DNA from 3 places in the Thiocapsa bogorovii genome. Region 1 is predicted to be linked to each of the others. Evidence: predicted binding sites of a transcription regulator. Region 1 holds the regulator's gene; each other region holds the start of a gene.
What was found. The regulator sigma-54, encoded in region 1, starts transcription at its own class of promoters, with help from an activator protein. The targets are predictions, from matches to a motif close to TGGCANGNTNCNTGCTT.
Positions count from the first base shown of each region.

Region 2: the regulator sigma-54 is predicted to act here: its motif matches at 2,931-2,947, upstream of LT988_RS04945 (TOBE domain-containing protein).
Region 3: the regulator sigma-54 is predicted to act here: its motif matches at 2,255-2,271, upstream of LT988_RS11080 (SIR2 family protein).

Region 1 is NZ_CP089309.1:3,094,696-3,101,129, forward strand. It holds gene LT988_RS13990 (KpsF/GutQ family sugar-phosphate isomerase) at 1-300, shown strand, start outside; gene kdsC (3-deoxy-manno-octulosonate-8-phosphatase KdsC) at 424-945, shown strand; gene lptC (LPS export ABC transporter periplasmic protein LptC) at 942-1,568, shown strand; gene lptA (lipopolysaccharide transport periplasmic protein LptA) at 1,565-2,083, shown strand; gene lptB (LPS export ABC transporter ATP-binding protein) at 2,417-3,133, shown strand; gene LT988_RS14015 (RNA polymerase factor sigma-54) at 3,316-4,800, shown strand; gene hpf (ribosome hibernation-promoting factor, HPF/YfiA family) at 4,831-5,166, shown strand; gene LT988_RS14025 (PTS sugar transporter subunit IIA) at 5,402-5,851, shown strand; gene hprK (HPr(Ser) kinase/phosphatase) at 5,874-6,434, shown strand, end outside.
Region 2 is NZ_CP089309.1:1,081,654-1,088,087, forward strand. It holds partial or broken gene LT988_RS25495 (molybdopterin cofactor-binding domain-containing protein) at 212-721, opposite strand; gene LT988_RS04930 ((2Fe-2S)-binding protein) at 718-1,188, opposite strand; gene LT988_RS04935 (hypothetical protein) at 1,806-2,222, shown strand; gene LT988_RS04940 (hypothetical protein) at 2,449-2,853, shown strand; gene LT988_RS04945 (TOBE domain-containing protein) at 3,011-3,823, shown strand; gene modA (molybdate ABC transporter substrate-binding protein) at 3,921-4,673, shown strand; gene modB (molybdate ABC transporter permease subunit) at 4,932-5,609, shown strand; gene modC (molybdenum ABC transporter ATP-binding protein) at 5,617-6,434, shown strand, end outside.
Region 3 is NZ_CP089309.1:2,435,735-2,442,168, reverse strand. It holds gene purK (5-(carboxyamino)imidazole ribonucleotide synthase) at 1-536, shown strand, start outside; gene purE (5-(carboxyamino)imidazole ribonucleotide mutase) at 533-1,060, shown strand; gene LT988_RS11080 (SIR2 family protein) at 1,338-2,213, opposite strand; gene LT988_RS11075 (DEAD/DEAH box helicase) at 2,493-4,364, opposite strand; gene LT988_RS25555 (FitA-like ribbon-helix-helix domain-containing protein) at 4,581-4,811, opposite strand; gene LT988_RS11070 (ABC1 kinase family protein) at 5,169-6,434, shown strand, end outside.

The DNA of each region.
Region 1 (6,434 bases):
GAGATGTCGCGCAAAGGCTTGGGCATGAGCGCCGTCGTCGACGACGCGGGCCGTCTTGCCGGGATCTTCACCGACGGCGATCTGCGACGCGCGCTCGACCGCGGGATCGATGTCCATCGCACCGCCATCGACGCCGTGCTGACCCCCGACTGCATCACGATCAAGGCCGATGCCCTCGCCGCCGAAGCCCTGCGGCTCATGGAGTCGAGGTCCATCAACGCGCTGCTCGTCATCGACGACACCGGCCGACCCGTCGGCGCACTGAACATGCACGATCTACTGCGCGCCGGGGTCATGTGAGAAAACCGCCGGCCGCCAGCCGAAAGTTGATACCCGGAAGCTGAAAGCTGATGGCAGGAGGCTGGAAGCTAGAAACCGAAGGCTCCCCCGCCCCCCGACTCGACACCAAAGAGGACCGATCCCATGCAAGACATCCTCGAACGCGCCGCGCGGATCCGCCTGGTCATCTTCGACGTCGACGGAGTTCTGACCGACGGCAGCCTCTATCTCGGCGACGACGGCCAAGAGTATAAGGCGTTCAACTCGCGTGACGGACACGGTATGGTGATGCTCCAGGAGAGCGGGGTGCAGATCGGAATCATCACGGGCCGAACCTCGCAGGTGGTCAGTATCCGCATGAAGGGCCTCGGAGTAGAGCACCTCTTCCAAGGTTGCCGCGACAAGCTTCCGGCCTACGAGGCGCTCAAGCAGGAGCTGTCCCTCGGCGACGAGGCGATCGCCTATGTCGGAGACGACCTCATGGATCTTCCCGTCATGCGTCGGGTCGGACTCGCCGTTGCGGTCGCCGACGCCCACCATCTGGTGCGCGGTCATGCCCATCTCTGTACTCAAGCGCGCGGTGGTCGTGGGGCTGCCCGCGAGGTCTGCGAGCTGATCATGGAAGCTCAGGGCACGTGGGCGCGGATCATCGCCGGGACGCAATGAGCGGGCGTGTCCGGGTCAGCGATCTACCGGTCTGGTCCGCACGGCAGTGGACGCTCGCCGCCTTCTTCGTGACTTCAGGGCTGCTCGGGTGGTGGCAACTGCGCCCCGAGCCCGAGCCGCCGGCACCTGAAGTCGAGCGTGCTCGGCTGCCGGATTATGTGGTTTCGCGCTTCAACGCCGTAGAGACCGACGACATGGGGAAACCGAGCCGGAGCCTGGTCGCCGACCAGCTGCGCCAGTATGTCGAAGAGGATGTCTCGGAGCTCGATCGCCCGCGCATGACCCTCTATCAGCGCGAGGGCGATACCGCCGTCGAGCCGTGGCGCGCACGCGCCGACACCGGCCTCGTCCTCCCCGGCGGCGAGGAGGTTCTGCTCGAGGGGGCGGTGGAGCTCGAGCGCAAGGGCGACGCGAGCCGGCCCGACACCCACATGGAGACCGAGCTGATGCGTATCTGGCACAAGAAGGCTTTCGCGGAGACGGACCGGCCGGTCCAGGTCACCAGTGCCTTGGATCGGCTGAACGCCACCGGGATGCGCCTCTGGTACGACGAGCCCGTGCGTGCCCAATTCGACGGACGCGCATATCTTTATATTGCGCCCGAGCAGGACGAGGAGCCATGAGCGAGAGAGGATTCTACGACCGGCGGCGGGACACCGTCACGGCCGCGACCCTGGCCTTCGTCATTGGCCTCGCGAGCGCCCCGGCGGCAGCGCTCGAGGACGATGCGAACCAACCCATCTTGATCGAAGCAGACGACGTCGAGGTTCTGGAGGCGGAGAACACCAGCATTTATGTCGGAAACGTTCAAGTCGACCAAGGAAGCATGCGACTCCTCGGAGATCATGTGACCGTTTATCATCGCGACGACCGCCGCCCGCGTTTTATTATCGCACTCGGCGCCCCGGCGAGCTTCAAACAGCTCCTCGACAACGACGAGGGCGAGGTCCTGGCCTTCGCGAAGCGGATGGAATACGACGCCGACAAGGACGAGCTCACCCTCATCGAGGACGCCTTGCTGATTCAGGGGGCCGACCGCGTCGCGAGCGAGCGCATCGTCTACGATCGCGCGCGCGCCCATTTTCGCGCGGGGGGCAGCGGACGGGTCAAGATCACCATCACCCCGGAGGAGGAATGAGGCTAAACCGCGTCCGGGGCAGACGATGACCTTTGATCGGAGACCACCCTTGAACAATCCCGAGAGCCTAGGCGGCGACGCGGTTTAGGATGAGCGATCTTATCGCGGATTCCGACTCGGACTTAAACCGCGCCCGGTGCGGTATGCGTCGTTTGTTGGGGTGGCTTGGCTGCGCCAGCTCCGACAACTGTCTGAGCTGGAACGGTTTACGGTATTCAGAATATTTGATTCCAAACCGCGTCTTCTAAAAGGTCGAAAAAATCCTTGAACCCGACACAACATGAAAACGACGCGTTTCACTCTGGACGCGGTTTAGGGTCGGGCTCGACGACGCTGCGCGCGGAGCATCTGAAGAAGAGCTACCGCGGACGCCAGGTCCTGCGGGACGTCAGCGTCGGTGTGGATGCCGGCGAGGTCGTGGGCCTGCTCGGACCGAACGGCGCGGGCAAGACCACCTGTTTTTATCTGATCGTCGGCCTGATCCCGGCGGACGAGGGCCGTATCGCGCTGAGCGGGCAGGACATCACACTAAAACCGATGCATGCGAGGGCACGCTCCGGCCTGAGCTATCTGGCACAAGAGCCCTCCGTGTTTCGTAAGCTCAGCGCGCGCGACAACATCCTGGCCATCCTGGAAACACGCCGCGATCTATCCCGGGCCGACCGTAACCTGCGCTGCGAGCGCCTCCTCGAAGAGTTGGGAATCGCCCATGTCGGTGGATCGCTTGCGCTGAGCCTCTCCGGCGGGGAGCGGCGCCGCCTGGAGATCGCACGCGCGCTCGCGGTCGACCCCCTGGTGATGCTGCTCGACGAACCCTTCGCCGGGGTCGACCCGATTGCCGTCGGAGACATCAAGGCTATCGTTTCGCATCTGCGCGATCGCGGGATCGGCGTACTGATCACCGACCACAACGTGCGCGAGACGCTCGATATCTGCGACCGCGGTTACATCATCAGCTCGGGGTGCGTCATCGCGGCAGGCACCCCCGCCCAGCTCTTGGCCGATCAACAAGTGCGCGACGTCTACCTGGGCGCAGATTTCTCCATGTGAGCGCAAGCCCGCCACTTCACCGGCACGCGCATCCGTTGGATGCTCTTTCCGAGATGTTGGGTGTAAGATGGCCGGCATGCCTCGGCTGATGACGCCTTCACCGGACTCAAACGGCTGGAATCGAGCAGAATTGGCCATGGCCGCTACCTGATCGAACACATCGAAAAGCGCATCCGCGATCCATGAAGCAATCCATCCAGCTTCGGCTCGGCCAACACCTGACCATGACGCCTCAGTTGCAGCAGGCGATCCGTCTGTTGCAGCTCTCGACACTGGAGCTCCAGAAGGAGATTCAGGAGGCGCTGGACACCAACCTCATGTTGGAGGAGGGCGACGAAGCGGACCGATTCAACGTCGGCGAGCAGCCGCAAACGGGCACCATCCAGAGCGAGGATATCGAAACACCGCGCCTGGCGGTCGAGCAAACCGTCGACCGCGAGATCCACGCCGAATCCAACGAGATGCCCGACGAGCTGCCCGTCGACACGCTCTGGACCGATGTCTTCGACTCCTATCTGCCGAGCACGTCGCACGGATCCGACGACGGCTCGGACTACGATCCCTTTGCCCAACAGAGTCGCCCTCAGACCCTGCTCGACCACCTCGCTTGGCAGCTCAACCTCTGCAGGCTGAGCGAGCGCGACAATATGATCGCCCAAGCGGTTATCGATTCGATCGACGCCGACGGCTATCTGCGCATCGATATCGACGAGCTGCTCCTGACCGTCGACCATCCCGAGATCAGCGCAGAGGAGGTCGAGGCGGTTGTTCACCGCATTCAATCCTTCGACCCCCCGGGCGTGGGTGCGCGCAATCTCCCCGAGTGCCTGCTGATTCAACTGAGCCAGCTGCCTGCCCAAACGCCTTGGCGAAACGCTGCGATGGCGATCTGCCGCGACGGGTTCGAGTATCTGGCGAAGCGCGACGTCGCTTCCCTGGTCCGTCAGCTGAAGGAATCCGAGGAAGCCGTTGCCGGAGCGCTGGCCCTGATCCGACGTCTCAATCCGCGACCCGGAAGCCTGATCGCCGGCGCACCGGCCCAGTATGTCGTTCCCGATATCTTCGTGCGCAAACGCGAGGGCCGATGGTCGGTCGAGCTCAATCCCGAGTCAATGCCTAAACTCAGAGTGAACGCCGAGTATGCGCGCCTGATCCGGCGCGCCGATCAAAGCGCGGACGGCGTCACCTTGAAGAGCCATTTGCAGGAGGCACGCTGGTTCATCAAGAGCCTGGCCAGCCGCAACGACACGGTGCTGCGCGTCGGGGCGAAGATCGTCGAGATGCAGCAGGAGTTCTTCGAGCACGGAGACGAGGCGATGAGACCGATGGTTCTGCGCGATGTCGCCGAGGCTTTGGAGCTTCACGAGTCGACCGTATCGCGAGTGACGACACAGAAATACATGCACACGCCGCGGGGAACCTTTGAATTCAAGTATTTCTTTTCCTCGCACGTCAACACCGCTTCTGGCGGGGAATGCTCGTCGACCGCGATCCGTGCCCTAATCCGCAAGCTGATCGCCGGCGAGTCCGCGAGAAAGCCCATGAGCGACAGCAAGATCGCACAAGAACTCGCCGATCAGGGGATCAATGTCGCGCGGCGAACCGTCGCCAAGTACCGCGAGGCCATGGGGGTTCCACCCTCAAACGAGCGCAAGCGCCTGGATTAGCAGGCACTTTGAACAATAAGGAGTCAGCAGATGCAGATCAATTTGACGGGTCATCACATTGACGTCACCGACGCGCTGAAGGGCTACGTCGACACGAAGTTCGAGCGGCTTGCGCGGCACTTCGACCACGTCATCAACGCGCACGTCATTCTCAGCGTCGAGAAGCTCGCCCAAAAGGCCGAAGCGACACTGCATATCAACGGCAACAAGCTCTTCGCCGACTCGGTCCATGAGGACATGTACGCTGCGATCGACGGTTTGATCGACAAGCTCGATCGCCAAGTGCTTCGCCACAAGGAGAAAAAGAACGATCATCGCGCTACGAGCCCGAAGATCAGCGAGGGCGAAGAACCCGATCAGATCTGATGCACCAGGCGTCGCGAAGGCGCCTCCGAGACCCCCGATGGGCGCTCTTGCCCGTCGGAGGCATGATACGAACGGGATCGGTGAGGGTTGGCAGGCGGAATCGCCGACCCCGTCCAGACATCCGAGGATTCTCAGGATCCATGATCACATATTCTCGCCCGCCATCGCTGCGCGGGCCCCGTTTCAAGAGCCAGCCGAAGCGCCCGTTACCCGCGGCGCACGGGAGCCGATACCGATGCTCAGCCCGGAACTGATCAACGAGGCCCGAATCGGTCAGGGGCTTGAGATTTCCAGCAAGAAGCGCTTGCTCGAGACCCTTGCCGAGCTGCTCGCCAACGACCATCCGCGCTTGAGTACGGAGAACGTCTTCGAGCGCCTCCTCGAGCGCGAACGCCTCGGCAGCACCGGTCTCGGACACGGCGTGGCCCTGCCTCACGCGAGGATCAAAGAGGTCTCGCAGGTGATCGGGGCTTTCGTACAAACGACTCGGGGGGTCGATTACGACGCCGCCGACGGCGAGCCGGTCGATCTGGCCTTCGCGCTCTTGGTTCCGGAGACGGCGACCGAGGAGCACCTCCAACTGCTCGCCTATCTGGCAGGCCGCTTCAGCGAGTCCGCAACGCGGTCGCAACTGCGCGACGCCGACTCGCCCGCGGCGATTCTGGACCTTTTGAAGGCCACCTAGCGGTCAAGCCGGGCCGCCAGCGATGATCGAAAGCCTTCAATCTCTGATCGCTCAGACCGGACCCCGGCTGAAGCTGCGCTGGATCACGCCGGAGCCGACGGCCGCGCGTCCGCTGCGCGGCGACGATCCCGGAACCACCCGGCAGTCGCTCATCGGCTCACTGAACTGCATCCACCCCAATCGGCTGCAGGTGATCGGCAATGCCGAGCTGATCTATCTGGCGCACCTGGGCCGGACCGCCTTCGGCGAGACCGTGGAGAAGCTCTTCGGGGATCATCCGACCGCCGTCATCTTCTCCGACGGTATCGAACCGGAGCCCGCCTTCCGCGAGGCCGCCGAGCAGACACGCACGCCGCTCATCGGCTCCTCCCTGGGCGACGAAGAGCTGATCAACCACCTTCGCTACTTCCTGACCCATGCGCTCGCCGAGCGCCGCACGGTGCACGGCGTCTTCATCGAGGTCTTGGGCATGGGCGTCCTCTTGGTCGGTGATCCGGCCGTCGGCAAGAGCGAGCTGGCACTCGACCTGATCTCGCGCGGCCACCGGCTCATCGCCGACGACGCGCCGCGTTTCGCGCGCATC
Region 2 (6,434 bases), 2.0 Mb from region 1:
TTTCGTCCACATGTCTGGGTTTGCCGCCAAAAACCGGACAATGGGTGATGGTCGCGTACAGCATATTCGGAAGCTTGATGTCCATGCCGAAACGCGCTTTGCCGTTGATCTTTTCAGGGACATCGGTTCTGGGAACAGGCTGACCAATGATCGTAAACTCATCCTGTTCTTTGAGGAAGACCCTATCAGGGATAGATTGTTTCACCGCAGCCGCGATAAGCTCTCGGTAGGGTTTCTCGCGTCCGGAAGGGATATGAATAACCGTACCCAGTACCGCCCGACATTCACCGGAAGGAACCGCCCATTCTTCAGCTGCCGTATTGATCAACACTTCCCGAGCAATGGCACCTGCTTGCCTGAGTGTCATCCATCCTTTGCGAATACTGCTGCTGCCTCCGGTCATCTGGAAACCGTACACCGGATCCAGCGAGGCATGCTCAACACCGACAAGACTCCAATCGACCTCGAGCTCTTCGGCCACCATCATTGGCATGAGAGTATAGGGACCCTGCCCCATCTCGCTCTCGGCGACGATAACCGTAATCACACCATCTGATTCAAGCCTGAGCCAGGCATTTGGAGAAAAGCCGCTGGATTGACTACGATTGTCATCCTGGTCATCGGCGGTGCAGCTCCAGCTCATCCCAAGCACCAAGCTCGATCCCGCCATCGCTGTACCGAGTTTGAGAAACCTTCTTCTGTCGGGACGGAATGCCTTCATTTGCCCTCTCCCCGCGAAGCGAGTCTACTTGCTACGACTTTGATGGCCTGACGGATTCTGGGATATGTTCCACAGCGGCATAGGACCCCTGACATCGCCTGATCAATATCCTCATCCGAAGGTTCGTCAGTTTCGCGGAGCAGTGCAATCGCGCTCATGATCTGCCCGGACTGACAGTAACCGCATTGGGGAACTTGAAGCTCTTCCCATATCTGCTGCACAGGATGCTTGTTGTCGTTCGAGATACTTTCAATGGTAGTTATTTCCTCGCCTTCCGCCCGCCCGAATGCTGTCAAGCACGACCGTACCGCCTCCCCGTTAAGGAGAATCGTGCACGAGCCACAAGCGCCTATACCACAGCCGTATTTCGTACCCGTCAATCCCAGATGATCTCGAAGTACCCAAAGAAGCGGCGTGTCCTGTTCCGCGTCGACCGTGTAAAGCTTTCCATTGACCGAAATTTGCATGATGCGATCCTAATCCAGTCTTGAGGAGGGTCTATTCAATCACGTGCCGGCATACAAGGTCGACAGCAAGGGTTAAAATTCATTGAGGATGAATTCAAAAAACGAAATCACATAGCCCTCATCATTCGCGCAACCGGCTGGAATATATAGACCCCAAGCGCCCGTGCGAGCCGCACCGGGGCTTGAAACGCGAGGTTAGCGAGGGCGGGAGGGTCGGTCAATGCTCCGCCAAGACGGCTGGCGGCTCTCTCGCCTGGTCGACGTCGACGCACTCAGGTGTAGACGGTAGGTCCGGCCAATTGTGAACGGCGAAGGGGGTGCGCTTGACCTTCCCGAGCAGTGCGATAAACCGGGCCGGGCCGGAAGGGCTCCCGCATCAACCAGGATGCGCCGAACGGCAGCGGAAATCCGAACACGTCGGACGTCCCAAGCAGCGCTGTCGCTGCATCGAGCGGCTGCCTGGCGGCCGCATCTGTCTACCGAACCGACGGAAAGGGTTTGACTCAGAGGAGCACGGGCATCGAGCCGATACGGCGCGGCGTTTGCTAGGGCAGCGTGACCTCTTGCACGACTCAACACCGGCAGCTCGCCGGGCTCAACACGAAAGGGGATCCGTGATGGCTCCGCGTCTGATCATGTATCACAAGCAGTCCACCAGCGCCCGAACCCGGTTTCTGAGACTGCCCTACGGCGGCGTCTGCGGTTTCGACGCCCTGCCGGACGAGGCCGTCGTCGAGGAGAACGGCACGATCTCGCCGAAGGTCGTGACCCACCCCGCACGGGTCCTGCGCGACGCCGAGGTCCGCCTCGGTCTTCCGAGCGGCAGCCTGGAGATGGAACCGGGGTTTCGTTGCGAGGTGGCCGCCGGGGACGAGCGAACGCAGGTCTTTCTCGCCCGATTCACGAGCATCGATCCCCCGTTCGAGACGGCGCAGGCACACGGCAGCAGCTTCATCGACCTGACCCAAGCACGCGGCCTTCCGCCGGTCGAGCTCGATCTGCTGCGACGCAGCTACGAACGGATCTTGGGCTGATCGAGCAAGCCCGGCGGACCGCGGGCGGGACGCGATCCGGTATCGCATGCACAAGCCGCGAATCTCCCCGCCTCGCGTGGGAGTCGCCCCGGTGCAATACCGCTCCCGTTGTAGGGTTCACGCGCAAGACGGGCCGATTGTCGCAACCCCAACAGAGCGCGGGCGCGAGCACCGCGGCAAGGACCGGTTTCGAATGGCGATCCACTGAATGGCAGGAGCCAGCACCATGACTAATGCGCAGTGCATCTACGGACGTCGGCCCGCCCCGGGGGAGCCCGGGTTGGCGCCCGATTGTCGGCCGTCCTGGCGCGAAGATTTGGGCCCGGTTTGGCTCGACCGTGTCGTGCCGCCCCGCTCGTTCCAGGTGTATCGAGATCACGAGATCCCCGCTCGCAGGGTCGTCGGCCATGACGGGGACGACGTTCCCTGCTTCCAAGCCTATGACTACCGACGGCTCGATGTCCGCTCGGACGACGACGAGGAATACTATCTCGCGGTCGCCTACAGCGAGTCCCTCAGTGCCTGGCGTCTGCACGACGGACGCTGGCTGGTGTACCGCCGTGTCGAGCCGCTCGGCGAGGAGGACGCAGCAACCTGCGTGCTGAGCATCGACGATCGGATGCCGCGGTAAAATCGATCCGACGCCGAGCCATGCTCGGAGACGTGGTGAAGACGCGCGCGACCGTGCATGCCCTTGTTGCGACATTCAGGCATGTTTCGTGCTTTTCTTTCGGAAACGTTATATTTTTGTGAATATAGCGAAACCGCCGGACGCTTCCACGGACACGATGACAGACAGGCCCGACGACCGTATCGACACCGCCGCCTCGCTCTGGCTGGACCGCAACGATCAGGGATTCGTCGGTCGCGGACGCATCGAGCTGCTGCGCCGAATCGGTGCAACCGGGTCGATCTCGCAAGCCGCCAAGGCGATGGGCATGTCCTACAAACACGCCTGGGACGCCGTGGATACGATGAACAACCTGTCTCCGCAACCGCTGGTGCAGCGACGCACCGGCGGGCGCCATGGCGGGGGCACGGCGCTCACGGACGAGGGCCGACGTTTGATCGCCGTCTACGAGGCGGCCGAGCGGGAGCACAGAAAATTCCTCGCGCGACTGCGCGAAGGCATCCGCGATTTCGATCGCTTTCACACCTTGATCGGAGCTTTGAATATGAAGGTCAGTGCCAGAAACAACCTGCGCGGGGTCGTCGCGTCCGTCAAACCGGGCGCGGTCAACGCCGAGGTCACACTCGATGTCGGCGGCACGCCGCTGGTCGCCATCGTCACCAACGAGAGCGTCCAGTCGCTCGGACTCGCGCCGGGCGTCGAGGCCTATGCCTTGATCAAGGCGTCGTTCGTCATTCTGACGACCGAGGACGGCGGGCTCAAGACCTCGGCGCGGAATCGGCTTTGCGGGACGGTCGAGCGCGTGACCGACGGGGCCGTCAATACCGAGGTGGTACTGGCCCTCGACGGCGGCGCCCGCCTCACCGCCATCATCACCATGGAGAGCACCAAGGATCTCGGAATCACCGAGGGGGGGCGTGCCTGTGCACTGATCAAGGCGCCTCACGTCATCCTGGCGATCAAAGACTAAGCACTCGCCGAAGCGCTCTTCAAACGCGCGCCGCGCTATATCGACGCGGATATAACGCAGCGGGTCGCACACACATCCCACACCCCGGAGACACTCGATGAAGACCACAAGATCCATGCTCGCCATCTTGATGCTGGCGGGAGCCTGCGCTCCCGCGCTCGCCGACGACATCCAGGTCGCGGTGGCCGCGAACTTCACCGCACCGATGAAAGAGATCGCGGCTGCCTTCGAGAAGGAGACCGGCCATGTCGTGAAGGCCGCCTATGGCTCGACAGGCAAGTTCTACGCGCAGATCAAGAACGGTGCACCCTTCGAGGCATTCCTGGCCGCCGACGACTCGACGCCGACCAAGCTGGTCGACGAGGGGGACGCGGTCGCCGGGACCCAATTCACCTATGCCGTCGGCTCGCTGGTGCTTTGGTCGTCGAAGCCCGACTTCGTCGACAGCGACGGCGCCGTGTTGAAATCGGACGATTTCAACAAGGTGGCCGTCGCGAACCCCAAGACCGCGCCCTACGGCGCCGCGGCCATTGAGGTGCTGACCGGACTCGGGTTGCTCGAGCAGCTCCGGCCGAAGTTCGTGACCGGCGAAAACATCGCCCAAACCTTCCAGTTTGTCAGCAGCGGCAACGCGGATTTGGGGTTCGTCGCTCTGTCGCAGGTCATGGAGAATGGCAACATCACCAGCGGCTCCGCCTGGATGATTCCGGGCACGCTGCACGAGCCGATCCGCCAGGACGCGGTCGTCCTCTCTCCGGGACAAGACAAGCCCGCGGTTGCGGCCCTGATGGAGTACCTCCAGGGTGAAGAGGCGCACGCCATCATCAGGTCCTTCGGCTACGAGATCTGAGCACAGGTGCCGCTCGGGGGTGCGCAGCCGGATCCCCGAGCGACACCTCGGGCGGCATGACCTGCCCGGGTGATCGAGCACCGCATGCTGCTGCCGCGGGGCCTGTTGTGCTCGCGGGCGTTGGAGGCGATCGCCTTTGCCGAGACGCGGTTCAATCACAACCTGCCCGCCCCTAAGATCGGGTTTGCGCCGGGTTGCCCGAGGGTAGCGCGGCTGTGTACCACACGTTTCCGAATCGCTCCATGAAGGGATCGCGCGATGTTCTTGAATGAAACCGACCTGCAGGCGATCTGGCTCACCGTGCGGCTCGCGGGTGTGACCACTCTGATTCTCTTTGTTGTCGGCACCCCCGTTGCCTGGTGGCTGAGCCGGACCCGCTCGCGCTGGAAGGGCCCGGTCGGTGCAGTGGTCGCGCTGCCCTTGGTGCTGCCGCCCTCGGTGCTCGGGTTCTATCTGCTCGTGGCCATGGGGCCGAACGGGCCGGTGGGACAGCTCACCCAGGCGTTGGGAATCGGACTGCTGCCCTTTACCTTTTGGGGTCTAGTCGTCGCCTCGGTCTTGTACTCCCTGCCCTTTATGGTGCAGCCGGTGCAGAACGCCTTCGAGGCGATCGGCGATCGTCCTTTGGAGGTCGCGGCCACCTTGCGGGCCTCGCCGCTGGATACCTTCTTCACCGTGGCCCTCCCGCTGGCGGCGCCCGGGTTCGTAACCGCCGGCATCCTGACCTTCGCCCACACCGTCGGCGAGTTCGGTGTCGTGCTGATGATCGGCGGCAATATCCCCGGTGTGACCCGGGTCGCCTCGGTGCAGATCTACGACCATGTCGAGGCGATGGAATACGGCGACGCCCACCGACTGGCCGCCGTGATGCTGGTCTTCTCCTTCTTGGTCCTGCTCGCGCTCTATCTCTGGCGCCCGAGCCAGAAGAACACGTGAGCGCGCCATGGAACCGATCAATGCACGCTTCAACCTCGACTGGCCCGGCTTCAACCTTGCCGTGGACTTGGAGCTCCCCGGTCGCGGAGTTACTGGCCTCTTCGGTCACTCGGGCTCGGGCAAGACCACGCTGCTGCGCTGTATCGCCGGCCTGGTCCGGGCGCCCGAGGGTCGCCTCGTCTTCCGGGGCGAGGTCTGGCAGGACGCGAACATCTGGGTCCCGACCCATCAACGCGCGCTGGGCTATGTCTTCCAGGAGGCCAGCCTCTTCACCCATCTCAAGGTGATGGGAAACCTGCGTTACGGCCAGAAGCGGGCCCGCTCGCGGGTGGCACGCTCGGATCGGGTCAGTCTCGAGCAAGCGATCGAGCTGTTGGGGATCGGTCATCTTCTCGAGCGCCGGCCGGCCAGCCTCTCCGGCGGCGAGCGCCAGCGCGTCGCCATCGCCCGCGCCCTCGCGTCCAGCCCGCAGGTGCTCCTCATGGACGAGCCGCTGGCCGCCCTCGACATTGCGCGCAAGCAGGAGATCCTGCCCTACCTCGAGCGACTGCACGACGAGCTGGCGATCCCGGTGCTCTATGTCAGCCATGCACCGGACGAGGTCGCACGCCTGGCCGATCATCTGGTGGTGATGGACGCAGGGCGCGTGCTCGCGAGCGGCCCGCTCAAGGACACCCTGGCGCGGCTGGACCTGCTGCTGGCCTTCTCCGAGGACGCCGGCGTCGTCATCGATGCCGTTGTCGCCGCACACGACAACAACTATCACCTGTCGCGTCTGGATTTCCCCGGCGGCAACGTCGTCGTCGCTCAACGCAAGGAGCCGGT
Region 3 (6,434 bases), 660 kb from region 1:
GTTTTCGTCCTGGCGAGAACGTGCTCGAGATGCTGCTGGCTCCGGCGCAGATCCCGGCGGAAACGGCCGCTGCGGCGGAGCAGCTCGCGATACGCACCGTCGATGCTCTGGGCGGTGCGGGGATCTTCGGGGTCGAGATGTTCCTGACCGAGGCGGGCGATTTGCTGGTAAACGAGGTTGCGCCGCGCACCCACAATTCGGGTCATCACACCATCGAAGCGAACATGACCGACCAGTTCGAGCAGCATCTGCGCGCCGTCGTCGGTTTGCCGCTCGGCTCCACCGAGCAGCTCTGCCCCGCGGCCATGATCAACCTGTTGGGAGCGCCCGGTCATCGGGGGCGCCCCGTGATCAAGGGCATGGCGGAGGCCTTGGCGATTCCGGGCGTCTGCCTGCACCTTTACGGCAAGGCGGCGACCTCGCCCTATCGTAAGATGGGCCATGTCACGGTCTTGGACCGGGACATCGAGCAGGCCCGAGTCAAGGCCGAGCGGGTCCGTCGTCTGATCGAGATCTCGGGAGAGGATCATCCATGACCGTGTCCACCCCATCCTCGCCGTCTGCGGATCGTTCGGCCCAAGTCGGCATCATCATGGGAAGCGATTCCGATCTGCCGGTGATGCAGGATGCCGCCGCCGTGCTCGCCGAGCTCGGCATCCCCTACGAGATGACCATCGTCTCGGCGCACCGCACGCCCAAGCGGCTCTACGACTATGCCGAGAGCGCGGTCGAGCGCGGCCTGCGCGTGATTATCGCGGGCGCCGGCGGCGCAGCCCACCTGCCCGGCATGGCGGCGGCCATCACGCCGCTGCCGGTCATCGGCGTGCCGGTGAAGACATCCAGCCTCTCCGGGCAGGATTCGCTGCTCTCGATCGTGCAGATGCCGGCCGGCGTGCCTGTGGCGACGGTCGCCATCAACGGCGCCAAGAACGCGGGCATCCTTGCCGCTCAGATCCTCGGTGCCTCGGACGTACAGGTACGCGAGCGGATCGTGCGCTTCAAGCAGGATCTCGAGGCTACAGTGATGGCGAAGGTCGCCGCGATGGAGCAGCAGACCTGAATCCGCCGTAGATCGTCGCTCCGAACGGTCTCCGAGTCGTCTGTCAGAAATAGGTCGTGTGGTTCGGGCGCGCCAGCTTCGACGACGTTCCGAGCTGGCGCGGTTTAAGACGTAAAAAAGATACCGCAGGTTTCTCGCTACACCTTCTCCGTCTCTCCTCTGCTGTCCTTCATTCCCGGTTTTCCCATCCGGAACCGCGTCACCACGGACCTCGGTTGATTCAGATCACGTCGATCCAGCCCGAAGACCCCGCATGGTCCGGCAGACGCGGTTCAGTTCAGCAACCCACCTCATGCGTTGCCGGAATCAAGGCCCCCACCGCATCCCCGAGCCCGCTCGCAGCAATCAGATCCGGAATGTCCGCCTCGACGACCTCCACACCCTTACTCTCGCAAAAGCGCCGCTCCTTGTCCGTCGGATCCGGAATCAGGGCCCATCCGGCCGGCGTTCCCGCCCCGTAGATCAGGTCCGACATCACCATCCGCTCGGTATCGCGCAGCAGACGCAGTCCAAGGAAGAGGTACTGCCGATCCTGTCGGTAGGTCTTGAGAAACCCGGGGATCCCGAATCCGCCCATGAGCTCGGTCAGGTAGTCGACGAAATCCGCATCCGAGGCGATATAGGTCGCGTCCGGGCGCGGGCTGCCCATCGGCTTGAAAAGCACGGGAAGCCGCTGATCGACCTCCTCCAGCTCGACACGGCGATAGTTTGCGCCGTCGTAGTGGTCGAGCCGAAAGCGATAATCGGTGCCGGCGATGCGGGCGATCCCACGCACCAGCGTATGCGGAACCCCGACGTAGGAGTCCTGCAGCTGGGTATCCCGATTGATATCGATGACGTAGCGCGGCTGTAGATCCTGCAGCCAGTCGTGCAGAGGCGCTCGCGTCCAAATGCGCTTGCCGTAGGTGGTGTCGAGAAATCGGTTCACGGCACTGCGGCCGCGTTTGAGCTCCACATCCATGGCCGCGCGGGGAAATTCCCACATGAGGCGTGGAGACATGGGCTTGCCGCCGTTCATGGCGAGGATGAGGCTGTCGCTGTCGGCCGGGATGGGCTCGCCTGTGGCGGTGTCCACCACGCCGGCGAGCGCGCCGGGACCGAGATAGGGAATCAGATCGCCACGCGTAAGCGCAGCTGCGAGTCGTTGAAGCATCTTGGGGACCTTTTGCGACCGAGAGAGAACATCGGGTGCCCAAGCAAGAACAACGCCACTAACCCTATCCCAAGATCACAGGCATGCACCGACGTGCAGCACCTTTAATCAGGGTCAAATGTCCCCGAACCTCCGCCCCCTTGTCCCCTTCCCGACAATCCAATCGCTTTCGCCTTTTCCCTTTTCCCTCATTTTTCTGAACCGCGTCGACTCAAGGTCCGAGTCGATACTCAAACCTCCGCACCGGGCTCAAGCCTTAAGCCAGGCCCCGGACGCGGTTCAGCTGGGGTCTGATCGCTTGCGCCGACGCTCCTGATGAGATCCGACCTCCCGAGGCTTGCGCTCGTAGGTCGGTTGCTCGGGGCGAGCCCCGCCGGTGTTTTCTGCGCCGCCGCGTCGCGTCCCGCCGGCCGAACCATCCGCCAGCGAGATCCGCAGCGCCTGCCCGCGGACGTAGACCCGCTTGAGATGGTTGAAGATCTCGCGGGGCATGCCCTCCGGCAGATCGACGAGCGAGTGATCGTCTCGGATGTCGATCCGGCCGATATAACGGCCTTCCAGCCCCGACTCGTTGGCGATGGCGCCGACGATCTCGCGCGGGGTGGCGCCGTGTTGGTGGCCGACCTCGATCCGATAGCTGGTGAGCCCCTCGGATCCGCGTCCCTGAGGACGTGGTCGGTCGCGACTCTCTTCGCGGGCCCCTTCGCGCCGAGGCGCCGTGCCACGCTCGCCGTCGCGCGGGACGCGCGGACGCCTTTCCTCACGACCTTCGCTCCGTGGGCCGCGCTCCGGACGCTCGGGCCGAGTCGCGGCCGGGCGCGGCAGATCGGCTTGGACATCCAGCGGGCGTTCGCGCTGGGTCAGGTAGGCCAGCGCCGCGGCGATGTCCATCATCTCCAGTTCCTGCTCCGTGGCGAGCCGTGCCACCAACCGGTAGAAAAAATCCAGGTCTTGTTCGGTGAGGGTCTTGCGCAGCTCCGCGGTGAAGCGGTCGATCCGCGACTCGCTCAACTGCGAGGCCGAGGGTGGCTCCATCGCCGGAACGCTGCGTCGGATGGTGCGCTCGATCGCACGCAGTAGCCCGCGCTCGCGCGGCTCGACCAGCAGGATGGCGCGCCCGGCACGACCGGCCCGTCCGGTCCGCCCGATTCGGTGGACATAGGCGGAGGGATCGGTCGGGATGTCGTAGTTCACGACATGGCTGAGCCGCTCGACATCGAGCCCGCGCGCGGCCACATCGGTGGCGACCAGGATGTCGAGTTGGCCCTGCTTGAGTCGCTCGACGGTGCGCTCGCGCATCTCCTGGCTCATGTCGCCGTTCAGCGGCTCGGCGGCGAAACCGTGTGCCTTGAGCTTGTCGGCGAGCTCCACGGTTGCATGCTTGGTGCGCACGAAGACGAGCATGCCGTCGAAGGGCTCGAGCTCCAGGATGCGAGTGAGCACGTCCAGCTTGTGAAAACGCGTGACGACGCAGTGGTGCTGATCGATGGTGTCGACCGTCTCCGAGTCTGACGTGACGCGAATCTCGACCGGATCCGACAGTCTGGTCTGGGCGACCCGGCGGATACCCGCGGGCATGGTGGCGGAGAAGAGTGCGACCTGGCGTCCGGGGGGCGTCTGCTCGAAGATCCAGTCGATATCCTCCGCGAAGCCCATGTTGAGCATCTCGTCGGCCTCGTCCAGGACCAGCGTCTTGAGCATGTCGAGCGCGAGCGTGCCGCGCTTGAGATGGTCCATCACACGGCCGGGCGTGCCGACGATCACCTGAGGATTGCGCTTGAGCTGGCTCAGCTGCAGGCCGTAGCCCTGACCGCCGTAGATCGGCAGTACAAGAAAGCCCTTCAGATGCTGAGCATAGCCCTGGAAGGCTTCGGCGACCTGCAACGCGAGCTCGCGGGTCGGCGTGAGAACCAGCACCTGAGGTCCGCGCTGCGTCGGATCGACGCGGCTGAGCAGGGGGAGGGCAAAGGCCGCTGTCTTGCCGGTACCGGTCTGGGCCTGCCCAAGCAGGTCGCGACCGGCGAGCAGGTGCGGAATACATTGGCTCTGAACAGGCGTCGGGGTCTCGTAACCGAGGTCCTCTACCGCTTTTGCAACGGCGGGGGCTAGGCCGAGCTGGCCGAAGCCGAGACTCGTGTCGGGGGTGTCCATCGTGGGGCCTCGAAAGAATGGCGCGTCCGGCGGGAAGTCCGGCGGACCATCCAGGGGGATTTGCAAAGTAACAGAGTATTATCTGCGTGGGTTGCGGCTGAATCAAATTTGATTCGCGGGCTGGGTCACCGCGGGCTGCGCGTCTGTCTGCGCGAAATCATCGCCTTTCTATACGAGGATCTCCTCGTCCGCGCGCCTGTCGAGTACAGGCAGGGTTCAGACCTCGCGTCGCAGCCATTCCAACGTCTCTTCGGGCGACGCTCGCCCCCGAGAGGCGTCGTCGTCTTCCAATCCGGCTTGAAGAGAAACTTGAAGAGAAAGAATCGCTTCCTGAGTCATGGAGCGGCGGTGGATCGCGGCGGAATCCTTCAGCTGTCGGTAGATCTTGTCGGGGACGTTGCGCAGGACCAGTGTTTGCGTCGGCGCTCTCGCTGAACAGGGGTGCAAGCAAAATGCTAGCTACGGCGGTCGGCATGCGCAACGTTCCCGGCCAAGCGGTTGCCGGCTACGCTAAACCGCGTCGAGAGCGCGATGCTCAATTTCGAGTGACTTCGACGTTTGATGTATTCGCGGCTCTAGAGAGGAGGCTGGGTTTAAAATAGTCGATTTTTTAGTATCTTAAACCGCATTTACTCCAGTGCTTGTCAAGTCTGCCGGGGCCGATCCCATCCAAAAACACCGCATACCGCGATGGGCGCGGTTTAATGCGGTTCCTCATCGTTGTACTGCGGATGACTCGATACCATGTCCACCCCTTGTCTGGACAGGATCCGGACGCCGCCGATTCTTTTTCGAGGAAACCCAATGTCCAGCATACCGACCCGACCCGGCACGGCCGTCCCCAGCACACGTCTGAGTCGTCTTTGGCATCTCGGGCGGGCCACCGGCGATCTCGCCGCAGGGATCGGCGTGAAGGGCCTGATCGAGCTTGCCCGGACCCGTCGCAGCGCCGAGCCCTCGCGGATCCGGCTCTCGCCCGAGCACACCCGTCGATTCACAGACCGTCTTGCGCGGATGCGGGGTGCTGTGATGAAGATGGGGCAATTGATGTCGATGGACGGTTCGGACATCTTCACGCCCGAGGCTGCAGAGATCATGAGCGCTTTGCGCGAGCGCGCCGAGCCGATGCCGATGAGCCAGCTCGCCGGGGTCTTGGAGCGCGAATACGGACCGGGCTGGAACGCGAGGTTCAAGCGGTTCGAGTTCACTCCCGTGGCATCCGCCTCGATCGGGCAGGTGCACCGGGCCGAGACGCGCGACGGGCGTCGGCTTGCGCTCAAGATCCAGTTTCCGGGCGTTCGGGAGAGCATCGACAGCGACATCGACAACCTCGCCTTCTTGGCGCGCACCCTCGGGATGGCCCCCGCGGGCGTGGACCTGACGCCCTACTTGGAAGGTGCGCGCCGTCAGCTCCATCAGGAAGCGGACTACGGCGCGGAGGCGGATTCGCTCGAGGCGTATGGGGCGGGGGTCGGTGCGGATCCCGACTTCTTGGTCCCGCGTGTGCATCGCGATCTCTCCACGACACGCGTGTTGGCGATGGATTTCGCCGAGGGTGTCCCGGTCGACCGGCTGGCCGATAGCCGCTACAGCTGCGAGGAGCGCGACCGTGCCGCGACGGCGTTGACGCGTCTGTCCATGCGCGAGCTCTTCGAGTTCGGTCTCGTTCAGTCCGACCCGAACTTCGGCAATTATCTCTACGACGCGACCGCCGGACGCATCGTCCTGCTCGATTTCGGCGCGGCGCTTCCCGTGTCGGCGGAGTTGATCGCGCGTTACAGGAGTCTGGCCCGTGCCGCGCTTGCCGACGATCGCGGCGCGATGCGGGCGGCCTCGATCGATTTGGGTTATGTCGGTGCGAACGACCCGAGCGAGCAGGTGAACGCCCTGATCGATCTTTTGCGCATGTCCAGCGAGCCGCTGCGCAGCCCGGGGCATTACGACTTCGGCGTTTCCGACCTCTTCGAGCGTGTCTATGCGCGCGGTCGCGACATGTTTTACTCGGGCGCCTTCAGCACCGTACCGGCGCCCGAAACCATGTTCCTGCACCGTAAGTTCATGGGCGCCTTC